Regions from separate parts of the Arthrobacter sp. 01T425 genome, predicted to be linked through region 1. Evidence: riboswitches for the same ligand, from Rfam matches in the RefSeq annotation. Region 1 holds a riboswitch; the other holds the start of a gene.
The links. A riboswitch is a leader RNA that binds a small molecule or an ion and turns the genes downstream of it on or off. The one in region 1 is predicted to bind thiamine pyrophosphate.
Positions count from the first base shown of each region.

Region 2: another riboswitch for thiamine pyrophosphate. It lies ahead of AC1DNG_RS00395 (bifunctional hydroxymethylpyrimidine kinase/phosphomethylpyrimidine kinase); the one in region 1 lies ahead of AC1DNG_RS08025 (ECF transporter S component).

Region 1 covers NZ_JBFTPY010000005.1:72,344-77,604, forward strand. The annotation lists gene AC1DNG_RS08000 (Na+/H+ antiporter subunit E) at 1-329, shown strand, start outside; gene AC1DNG_RS08005 (MrpF/PhaF family protein) at 326-604, shown strand; gene mnhG (monovalent cation/H(+) antiporter subunit G) at 636-983, shown strand; gene AC1DNG_RS08015 (DUF4235 domain-containing protein) at 1,130-1,393, opposite strand; gene AC1DNG_RS08020 (heme-degrading domain-containing protein) at 1,433-1,978, opposite strand; TPP riboswitch at 2,166-2,309, shown strand; gene AC1DNG_RS08025 (ECF transporter S component) at 2,376-3,023, shown strand; gene AC1DNG_RS08030 (ABC transporter ATP-binding protein) at 3,052-4,725, shown strand; gene AC1DNG_RS08035 (energy-coupling factor transporter transmembrane component T family protein) at 4,722-5,261, shown strand, end outside.
Region 2 covers NZ_JBFTPY010000001.1:74,170-79,430, forward strand. The annotation lists gene AC1DNG_RS00390 (Rne/Rng family ribonuclease) at 1-2,323, shown strand, start outside; TPP riboswitch at 2,472-2,569, shown strand; gene AC1DNG_RS00395 (bifunctional hydroxymethylpyrimidine kinase/phosphomethylpyrimidine kinase) at 2,639-4,186, shown strand; gene rplU (50S ribosomal protein L21) at 4,589-4,897, shown strand; gene rpmA (50S ribosomal protein L27) at 4,959-5,222, shown strand.

The DNA of each region.
Region 1 (5,261 bases):
GAAAAGTCGTCGCGGCAAGCTTCCAGGTCCTGTACCTGGCCGTGGTCCGCGGCCCCAATGTGGTCAGCGCGGTCGTAGCCGTGCCGCTCCGAAGCCATTCGGACCTCCTGGTCACGGCCACCGGGCACGTGATCTCGCTGATTCCCGGGTCCCTCGTGGTGGAGGTGGACAGGTCGACGTCCACGCTCTACATCCACGGCATCAACGTCCGCAATGCCGAGGACGCGGCCAAGCTGCGCAAAGAGGTCCGGGACACCGAGGCCGGGCTGATCCGGATCATGGGGACCAAAGCCGAACTTTCCGCCCTGACACAGGAGACCGCCGCATGATGCAGACCGTCCTGACGGTGACCGCCGTCGTACTGTCCCTGGCCGCCGCGGGGGCGATCGTCCGGATCGCGCGGGGGCCCTCGCTGCTGGACCGGGTTCTGGCCGCCGACGTGCTGCTGGCCATCTTCGGCGCGGCCCTGTGCATCGACATGGCCGCCAACCGGCACCTGAACAACCTGATGCTGCTCGTTGCGATTTCCCTGATCGGCTTCGTCGGCTCGGTCACCGTGGCCCGGTTCGTGGCCGACAGGCGGGAGGGCGTCCGTGAATCCTGACACAGTGATCGACGCCGTCTCCGCCGTGTTCATGGTGACAGGAGCCCTGATGTCCCTCGCGGCCGCCATCGGGCTGCTGCGATTCCCGGACCTCATGAGCAGGATGCACGCGGCCACCAAACCGCAGGTCCTCGGCCTGTTCCTGCTGCTGGCGGCCCTCGGCCTGCAGATGCGCACCTGGTCGGTGTGGCCCGTCCTGCTGGTGGCCTGGCTCTTCCAGCTGCTCACCGTCCCCGTGTCCGCCCACATGGTGGGCCGGGCCGGCTACCGGACCAAGCACCTGCACCCGGAGCTGCTGAGCTCCGACGAGCTCGAGGCGGTAGTCCAGAAGGCCGCCCAGCAGGCGGCCACGCACGGAGCGGACGACGACGACCGCTGAGCCCCCGTCCGGCCCGGCGGACCCGGCCGGCACGTCGCCCCCGTCCGGCCAGGCGGACCCGGCCGGCACGTCGCCCCCGTCCGGCCAGGCGGACCCGGCCGGGGCCTTCGACTGCCGCGGCGGGCGCCGCGGCCAGTCGCGTCAGGTCAGACGACGTCCTGGGTCTTGGCGAAGCGGGTGATCGCGCGCTGGGTGCCGCGGTTGGCGAGCACCTGGATGATGGCGCTGACCGAGGCGGAGATCAGGGCGAACGTCAGGGCCGAGCGCAGGGTGGTGGGAACGTCGTCCTCCTGGCCCTTGGGCGGCTTGTTGCCCGTGGACTTTTCCCACATGGTGTCCACCAGCTTGGTGCCGGCAAAGCCGGCCAGGAGGCTGACGCCGGTGCCGAGCAGCTTGATGAGGATGTTCATTCTTCGGTCTCCTTGGGACGGGAACGGTTTTCCCCTAGCCTAGCGTTCCGGGGTGAGGACCATCCGCAGGGCCTCGACCACGAGTTCGTGATCCGCCTTCTGGGGCAGGCCGGAGACGGTGACGACGGCGACGGCGCCCGTGCCGCGCACGTAGATGGGAAACGCCCCGCCGTGGGCGGCGAACTCCGACTGATCCCACCAGGCGTTGTCCTCGATCCTTCCGCCGGCAGCGCGGGCCCGGAGGCCCACCAGCAGGGACGGGACCTCGTACCGCAGGGCGGTGCGCTTTTTGGCGTTGATCCAGCGCTCATTGTCCGGTGTGGCGCCGTCCAGCGCGGCGTGGAAGAGCACCTGCTCACCTTTGGTGATGTCGACGGCGATGGGCAGCGAGCGTTGCCTGCCCAGCTCGACAAGGAGGAGCCCGAGGTCCAGGGCGTCATCCTTGCTGAACGACGCGAACTGGAGCGCCTCTATCTCGGCCAGCACGCGGCCAATGAGCGCCGCCAGGGAACCCCGCGGCTGCGGCTCATTGGAGTCGGGATCGTATTCCCCGGAGGGATCTTGGGTGACCGGTGTGTGCGACAAAATATTCCAGCTTTCCGGTGGGTGACGAGGCCGCCCGCTGGCGGGTCCGGGGGTCCGGCACGACGACTCTACCAAGAGGGATTTCCGGGCCGCCGGGACTGCCGCCGTCCGGTCCACGATTGTGACGGCACACCACTGAAAACCCGGCCGTCCGGGTGTAAACTGAGCCAGCCCACAAGGGCGAAAATAATTACGACAGGGGAGCGCCGCCGTCGGGCATCGCCGGAACAATCCGGGGAAACCTTTGGTGGGCGCTGAGAGTGCGGACAGCCGCAGACCCTCGAACCTGATCCGGTTAGTACCGGCGCAAGGGAGTCGAGTTCTCAGGGTGCGCGGAGGGCGGCGGAAGCCGAGACCGGCCGGCGCACCCTCCCCTCCTGTTCCTCAGGAGGACGACATGACAGATATTTCAGCACAGCATGGTTCCGCCAGCCGTTCATCCGCCCGGCGCAACTACAGCTGGCGCGTGGTGGACATTGTGGTGGCCGCGTTGATCGCCGTTGCCGGCGGCGTCATTTTCTGGGCCTGGTCCCAGGGCGCGAACCTGATCTCGACTCCGGTCAACGCGGTCTACCCGCCGTTGAGCGGACTCTACGCCGGCGGCTGGATGATCCCGGCGGTGCTGGGCATGCTCATCATCCGCAAGCCGGGCGCCGCACTCTTCTGCGAAACCGTCGCGGCCACCGGCGAGCTCATCATGGGTTCGCAGTACGGCACCACGGTGCTGATCTCCGGCATCCTGCAGGGCCTCGGCGCCGAACTGGTCTTCGCGGCCTTCCTCTACAAGAAGTTCAACCTGCCCGTCTCCGTGCTGGCCGGCGCCGGCGCTGGCCTCTTCTGCGGCCTGAACGACTCCTTCCTGCCGTGGGGCTGGAACATCGCCTACGAAGCCGGCGACAAGCTCGCCTACATCGTCTTCACCACGATCTCCGGCGCAGTGATTGCCGGCGGACTGGCCTGGCTCGCCACCCGCGGCCTGGCGAAAACCGGAGTGCTGGGCTCCTTTGCCTCCCGCAAGGCCGCCACGGAGCCCGTCTTCTCCTGAGCCCCGTCGCTGAATCCTGCAGAGAATCATGAGATCTTCACCGGGCGTCCGGCCGGCCGCCGTCACGGCCCGCGGCTGGGGCTGGCGGCATGCCGGACGGACCAGGCCCGCCGTCAGCGGCCTTGACCTGGACATCCGGCCGGGGGAGCGCGTGCTCCTGCTGGGGCCCTCCGGCGCCGGCAAGTCGACGCTGCTCCACGCCCTGGCCGGCGTTCTGGGCGACGGCGCGGCCGGCGACTCCGGGGACCCCGGCGACTCCGGCGACGCCGAGAACACAGACGAGACCGGCAGCCTCCTGATCGACGGTGCCGCGCCACGGGCGCAGCGCGGCCGCGCCGGGCTGGTGCAGCAGGACCCGGAAACGCAGGTGGTGCTCTCCCGCCTCGGCGACGACGTCGCCTTCGGGGCGGAGAACCTCGCCGTCCCGGCGGCGGAGATCTGGCCGCGCGTGCGCGAGGCCCTCGACGACGTCGGGCTGGGACAGCTGCCGCTGGACCACCCGACGGCGGCCCTCTCCGGCGGCCAAAAGCAACGGCTCGCGCTCGCCGGGATCCTCGCGATGCGGCCAGGGCTGCTGCTGCTCGACGAGCCGACCGCCAACCTCGACCCCACGGGCGTCCTGGAGGTCCGCGACGCTGTGGGCCGCTGCCTGGACCGGACAGGCGCCACGCTGGTGGTCGTGGAGCACCGGGTGGGGGTCTGGAAAGACCTGGTGGACAGGATCGTGGTGCTGCAGCCAGGGTCCGCCACGGACTCCGCGGTCTTGATTGACGGACCGCCGGACCGGGTCCTGGCCGAGGCGCGGGACATGCTCATCGGTGCGGGCGTCTGGGTGCCGGGCTACGTCCCGGCGACGCGGATGCGCACACCGGCGCGGGGCGCGGGACAGACTCTGCTCGCGGCCGACGCGCTCGCGGTGTCCCGCGAACGGCCGCGGCGGGCCGGGCTGCGCGACGGCTTCCGCACCATCGCGCCGCGTCCGGTCCAGTCCGGGGTCTCGGTCCGGGTCCGCGCCGGCGAGGCGCTGACCATCACCGGACAGAACGGCACAGGGAAGTCCACCCTGGCGCTGACGCTGGCCGGTCTCCTGCGGCCCGTCGCGGGAACAGTCTCGGCCACGGCGGAGCTGAGCAGCCCCGCCACCGGTCACTCCAGCGGTCGCTCCAGTGGCCGCGTACGCGACGGCCGCGTACGCGACGGCGCCGGACCCGATCCCTACCGGTGGAAGGCCCAGCAGCTGATCGCCAGGATCGGAACCGTCTTCCAGGAACCCGAGCACCAGTTCGTTACCGGCAAGGTCCTCGACGAGCTCATGTTCGGCCCGCGCCACCTCGGCTACGGCGAAGACCGCGTGGACGAACTGCTGGAGCGGCTGCGGCTGACGGAGCTTGTGGACGCCAACCCCTACACGCTCTCCGGCGGCGAGAAGCGGCGACTTTCGGTAGCCACTGTGCTGGCGGCGCACCCCCAGGTGCTGGTCCTGGACGAGCCCACCTTCGGCCAGGATGCCAATACCTGGGCCGAACTCGCCTCGTTCCTCTCCGAGCTCCTCGACGCCGGCACCGCCGTCGTGTCCGTGACGCACGACGCCGAATTCAGCGCCGTCCTCGGCGGCGCCGAACTCCGCCTCCGGCCACGGGAAACCGCCGCCGCGGACGCTCCCGGCCCGGATCTCGAGCTGCCGGAGGGGGCCTCGCCATGAGGGACGCGCTGAGCCTGCGCGGCAACCATGCGCTGCTGACCCGAGCCAACCCGCTCGCCAAGTTCACGGCGGTCACCCTGATCACCCTGGTCCTGGCGCTCTCCATTGACTGGGTGTCGGCGTCGGTGGCGATGGCGTTCGAACTGCTGCTCCTGCCGCTGGCGGGCCTGACTGTGGCCTTGCTGTGGCAGCGCGGCTGGCCGCTGATCCTCGCCGCGGCGCTGGGCGGCTGGAGCACGGCCATCCTGGCGGCCGATTCCGGACCCGTCCTGCTCGATGCGGGAATCTGGTCCGTCAGCGCCGGTTCCCTGCAGCTGGGGATCGGCTTCATGCTCCGCGGGCTCGCGATCGCATTGCCCGCGGTGCTGCTGATGAGCTGCACCGACCCCACGGACCTGGCCGACGCCCTGGCCCAGAACGCGAAACTGCCGCACCGGTTCGTCCTGGGCACCCTGGCCGCGATGCGGCTCGTCGGAATCATGGCCGAGCAATGGCAGACCATCGGCATGGCCCGGCGGGCCCGCGGCGTGGGCTCG
Region 2 (5,261 bases), on a different contig from region 1:
CCGCCGCCGCCGCCGTGGAGACCAAGACCTCGAGCTGACCGGCGGGGAAGGCGACGATCCGCCCAACACGGTGACCCGCGTCCGTGCGCCGCGTGCCATGGCCGAGGCGCCGGTGAACAACCGCGTCACATCCGTCAAGGGCTCCACCCGCCTGGAAGCCAAGAAGCAGCGCCGCCGCGAATCCCGCGACACCGGCCGCCGCCGTACCGTCATCACCGAGGCCGAGTTCCTGGCCCGCCGCGAGTCCGTGGACCGCCAGATGATCGTCCGCCAGCGCGACGACAGAATCCAGATCGGTGTCCTTGAAGACGGCGTCCTGGCCGAGCACTTCGTGTCCAAGACCCAGCAGGACTCCCTGATCGGCAACGTCTACCTGGGCAAGGTCCAGAACGTGCTGCCCTCCATGGAGGCCGCTTTCGTGGACATCGGCCGCGGCCGCAACGCCGTGCTCTACGCCGGTGAAGTGAACTGGGAGTCCGTCAACCTCGAGGGCAAGCAGCGCCGCATCGAGAACGCGCTGAAGTCCGGCGACTCCGTGCTGGTCCAGGTCACCAAGGACCCAGTCGGCCACAAGGGCGCCCGTCTCACCAGCCAGATCTCGCTGCCCGGCCGGTACCTCGTGTACGTGCCCGGCGGTTCCATGACCGGCATCTCCCGCAAGCTGCCCGACGTCGAACGCAACCGCCTCAAGCGGATCCTCAAGGACCGCCTGCCCGAGGACGCGGGCGTCATTGTCCGCACCGCGGCCGAGGGAGCTTCCGAGGAAGAGCTGACGCACGACATCAACCGCCTCCGCGCGCAGTGGGAAGGCATCGAGAGCCAGTCGACGTCCACCAAGATCCTCGCCCCCGAGCTGCTCTACGGCGAACCTGACCTGACCATCAAGGTGGTCCGGGACGTCTTCAACGAGGACTTCTCCAAGCTGATCGTCTCCGGCGAGGAAGCCTGGGACACCATCGAGGCCTACGTCACCTACGTCGCGCCGGACCTCGTGGGCCGGCTCGAGAAGTGGACCAAGGACACGGACATCTTCGCGGCCTGGCGCATCGACGAGCAGATCCACAAGGCCCTGGACCGGAAGGTCTTCCTGCCCTCGGGCGGTTCGCTCGTGATCGACCGCACCGAAGCCATGACCGTGGTGGACGTCAACACCGGCAAATTCACCGGCTCCGGCGGCAACCTCGAGGAAACCGTCACCAAGAACAACCTGGAAGCGGCCGAGGAAGTCGTCCGGCAGCTGCGCCTGCGCGATATTGGCGGCATCATCGTGATCGACTTCATCGACATGGTGCTCGAATCCAACCGCGACCTCGTGCTGCGCCGCATGGTGGAGTGCCTGGGCCGGGACCGCACCAAGCACCAGGTGGCCGAGGTGACCTCGCTGGGCCTCGTGCAGATGACCCGCAAGCGGATGGGCACCGGGCTGCTGGAAGTCTTCGGCGAACAGTGCGAAACATGTGCGGGCCGCGGCATCGTCACCCACGACGAGCCGGTGGAGCACCGCCGCGCCAACACGGTCGCCGCGGAGCACTATGTGCCGCGCACCGAGGCGCAGCCTGCTGCCCGCCCGGAACGCAAGAGCCGTCGCCGCGGCCGGGGAGGCCAGGGCGGAGAGACCGCGCCGACCGCACCCGCGCCCGTCCACGCCGAACCCACCGAGGCCGAACGCCACGCCAAGGCCGAGGCCACCCGTGCCGCGCTGGCCAACATCGCTGCCGCGGCGCACGCCGCGCACCTGCACGACGGGGAGGCAGCCGCAGCCAGCGACGCCGGGGCCCGCCAGGCCGCCGTCGACGCCGTCACGCAGCTCGCAGCCGCCGACGAGGCAGCCGGCCGCCCCGCAACGGTGCTGACGTTTGGCGGCGAGCAGGTGGCCCTGCCCTTCGTCGAGCACGCGGAGGACGCGCCGTCACCGGCCCTGACCCTGGACCTGCTGACCGAGGCCTTCGCAAACCTGGGCGAAGCCGAGGCCGGCAAGCCGGACCAGGCCGCCGGCCTGGCGGCCGGTCAGGCAGCAGCTGTTGCCGCACCGGAAGCCACGGCGCCCGAGGCGCCGTCGGCCGTCCGCGCTGCGGAGGCGCCGTCGTCACGCACAGCTGACACCACGACGCTGCGCGGCCGCCGCGGGCGCCGCAACCGGAGTGCCAGCCGCGCCCAGGGCGCAGCCAACGAAACCTCCGTGGAGCACCGCGAGGCAACCCGGCCGGCCGCGGCCGGATCCGTCCACGAGGCCAAGGCTCCCGCCGCGGCCGGGCCTGCGTCCATCCCGGCCGGCAACGAGCCGATCATCCTCGGCGTCGGCGTGCCGGCGTCGGAGCTGTAGTCCTCCGCGACTGACCACGTCCCCGTCCGGTCATTATTTCGACTGGTCGGGCCGCGGGTCCGGGTCAGGGCAGACGTAACATACGTCCGCCCGGGCCCGGGCCCGCTCGTGCGTTAACGGGTCCTCCGGGTGGCAAGGGCTAGGCTGGAACACTGACACGGGGTGCCGGGCATCGGGCCGGCTGAGATCCAGACCCGTTGAACCTGTCCGGTTAGCACCGGCGAAGGGATGTCTTCCTTGTCCGCGAAATCGAATCCGTCCGAGTTCCTCCCGCCCAATTTTCTGCACAACGAGTCTCTGCCGGCCCCGCCGCGCATTCCCCGCGTGCTGGCCATCGCCGGCTCCGATCCCTCCGGCGGGGCCGGAATCCAGGCCGACCTGAAGAGCATCGCGGCGAACGGAGGCTACGGCATGGCCGCCATCACCGCCCTGACAGCGCAGAACACGCAGGGCGTGCGCGCCGTCCACGTCCCCCCGGCGTCGTTCCTCACGGCGCAGCTGGACGCCATCAGCGACGACATCGGCATCGACGCCGTCAAGATCGGCATGCTCGGTGACGCCGCCGTGATCGACGCCGTCCGCGGCTGGCTGGAAAAGGTGCGCCCCGCCGTCATGGTCCTGGACCCGGTGATGGTCGCCACCAGCGGTGACCGGCTCCTGCAGGAATCGGCCGAGGCCGCCCTGCAGGCCCTCCTGCCGCTGGCGGACCTCATCACGCCCAACCTCGCCGAACTCGCCATCCTGCTCAAGGAACCCGTCGCTGCCGAGTGGTCCGAGGCCCTGGCGCAGGGCAAGCGGCTGGCCGCCCTGACCGGCACCACCGTCCTGGTTAAGGGCGGACACCTCCAGGGCGCCGGGCCGGGGGACGGGCATGCCCACGACGCCGATGCCCACGACGCCGCCGGCCACGGCGCCGGCACCGGCTGCCCGGATGCGCTGGTCAACACCGGCGGCCTGCTCGGCCAGGAAACGGTGGTGGTGCCGGGGGAGCGGATCGCGACGCGCAACAGCCACGGCACCGGCTGCTCCCTGTCCTCGGCCATGGCCACTGTGCAGGCCAGGGTGGGGGACTGGGAAGCGACGCTGCGGGAAGTCAAGCCGTGGCTGCTGGGCGCGCTCCGCGGAGCCTCGGCCCTGGACGTCGGCTCCGGCACCGGCCCGGTCCACCACTTCCACCACCTGCAGCACCTCCAGGCCGGGCAGGGTCCGGCGGCGGGGGAGTTCGCCGCAGCCCTGCGCGCAGGAGCCGCGGGCGATCTTGAGGCGATCTACGCCCTGGACTTCGTCCGCGGACTGGCCGACGGCACCTTGCCCGAGCACGAGTTCGCGTACTACCTCGCCCAGGACGCCATCTACCTCAACGGCTACTCCCGGGTCCTGGCCCGGGCCGCGGCGATTGCCCCCACCGAGGCCGAGCAGCTGTTCTGGGCCCGTTCGGCGCAGACCTGCCTGGAGGTCGAATCCGAGCTGCACCGTTCCTGGCTCAGCACGCGCCTCACGGCCTCCACCCTGGGCCCGGTCACGAAAGCGTATGTGGACCACCTGCTGGCCGCCTCTGTCTCCGGCAGCTATGGCGTCCTCGTGGCGGCGGCGCTGCCCTGCTTCTGGCTCTACGCCGAGGTCGGTTCCACGCTGCACCGGGAGTTCCTGGCCGGCGGCGCCCCCGGGGAGCACCCATACGCCGGCTGGCTGCGGACCTACGCCGACGAGGACTTCGCCGCCGCGACCCGGCAGGCCATCGCGTACACGGACACGGCGGCCGGGCGGGCATCGGAGAGCGAGCGGCAGGCCATGGCCCTGGCTTTCCGGCAGTCATCGCGCTACGAAGTGGACTTCTTCGACGCGCCGCGGCTGTACGCCTGACGCGAGCTGGTCCGGACTACCGGTACGATGGTGGGGCACGGTTCCGGAAGTCGTTGCGGCAACACAGCTCAAGATGGTCAAGATCCCGGCCAAGAACATTGGCAGGGACTTTGCATCAAGATGTTGTGGCGCCTATCACGGACTACCCGCCGGAACCAGCCTCATTTGCGGCCGAAGGCAAAATTAGCGTATTCTAGATCTTCGGTGCTTACGCCAACACTTGGGTTATGACCCTGAGAACGGTCCGCTTGGAATTTCAAATGGATTTGTTCCGGGGATAGCTCATGGGTTCCCCCGAGGAATCCACCGGCGTTGAGGCACAGCGTGAGCCGGTCCAAAGAATTTGGCCCCTGGTTCCGCACGCAAATCTAGTAATAAACGTCGAGAGAAGTGAGTTCCCCAGTGGTGTACGCGATTGTCCGCGCAGGCGGCCGCCAAGAGAAGGTTTCCATTGGAGACTTCGTTACCCTGAACCGCGTCCCCGGTGGAGCCGGCAGCACCTTTGAGTTGCCCGCACTGCTCCTGGTGGACGGTGACAAAGTCACGTCTGCTGCTGCGGACCTGGCCAAGGTAACGGTTACGGCTGAGATCCTCGAAGACCTCCGTGGTCCGAAGATCGTCATCCAGAAGTTCAAGAACAAGACCGGTTACAAGAAGCGTCAGGGCCACCGTCAGGAACTGACCAAGGTCAAGATCACCGGTATCAAGTAACTCTTCGTTACTGTTCAGGTTCCAGCAGATTCCCCAGAATTTTTGAAGGCAGGCATTTCAAATGGCACATAAAAAAGGCGCGAGTTCCACTCGCAACGGTCGTGACTCCAACGCCCAGTACCTCGGCGTCAAGCGCTTCGGTGGCCAGGTAGTTTCCGCAGGCGAGATCATCGTCCGCCAGCGCGGCACTCACTTCCACCCGGGCGCCGGCGTAGGCCGCGGCGGGGACGACACCCTGTTCGCCCTGACCCCCGGTGCTGTCGAGTTCGGCACCCGCCGTGGTCGCCGCGTTGTGAACATCGTGGCTGCTGCAGCTGCAGAGTAACAATAAGTTCTAAATCGGTGGGGCGGGCCATTAGGTCCG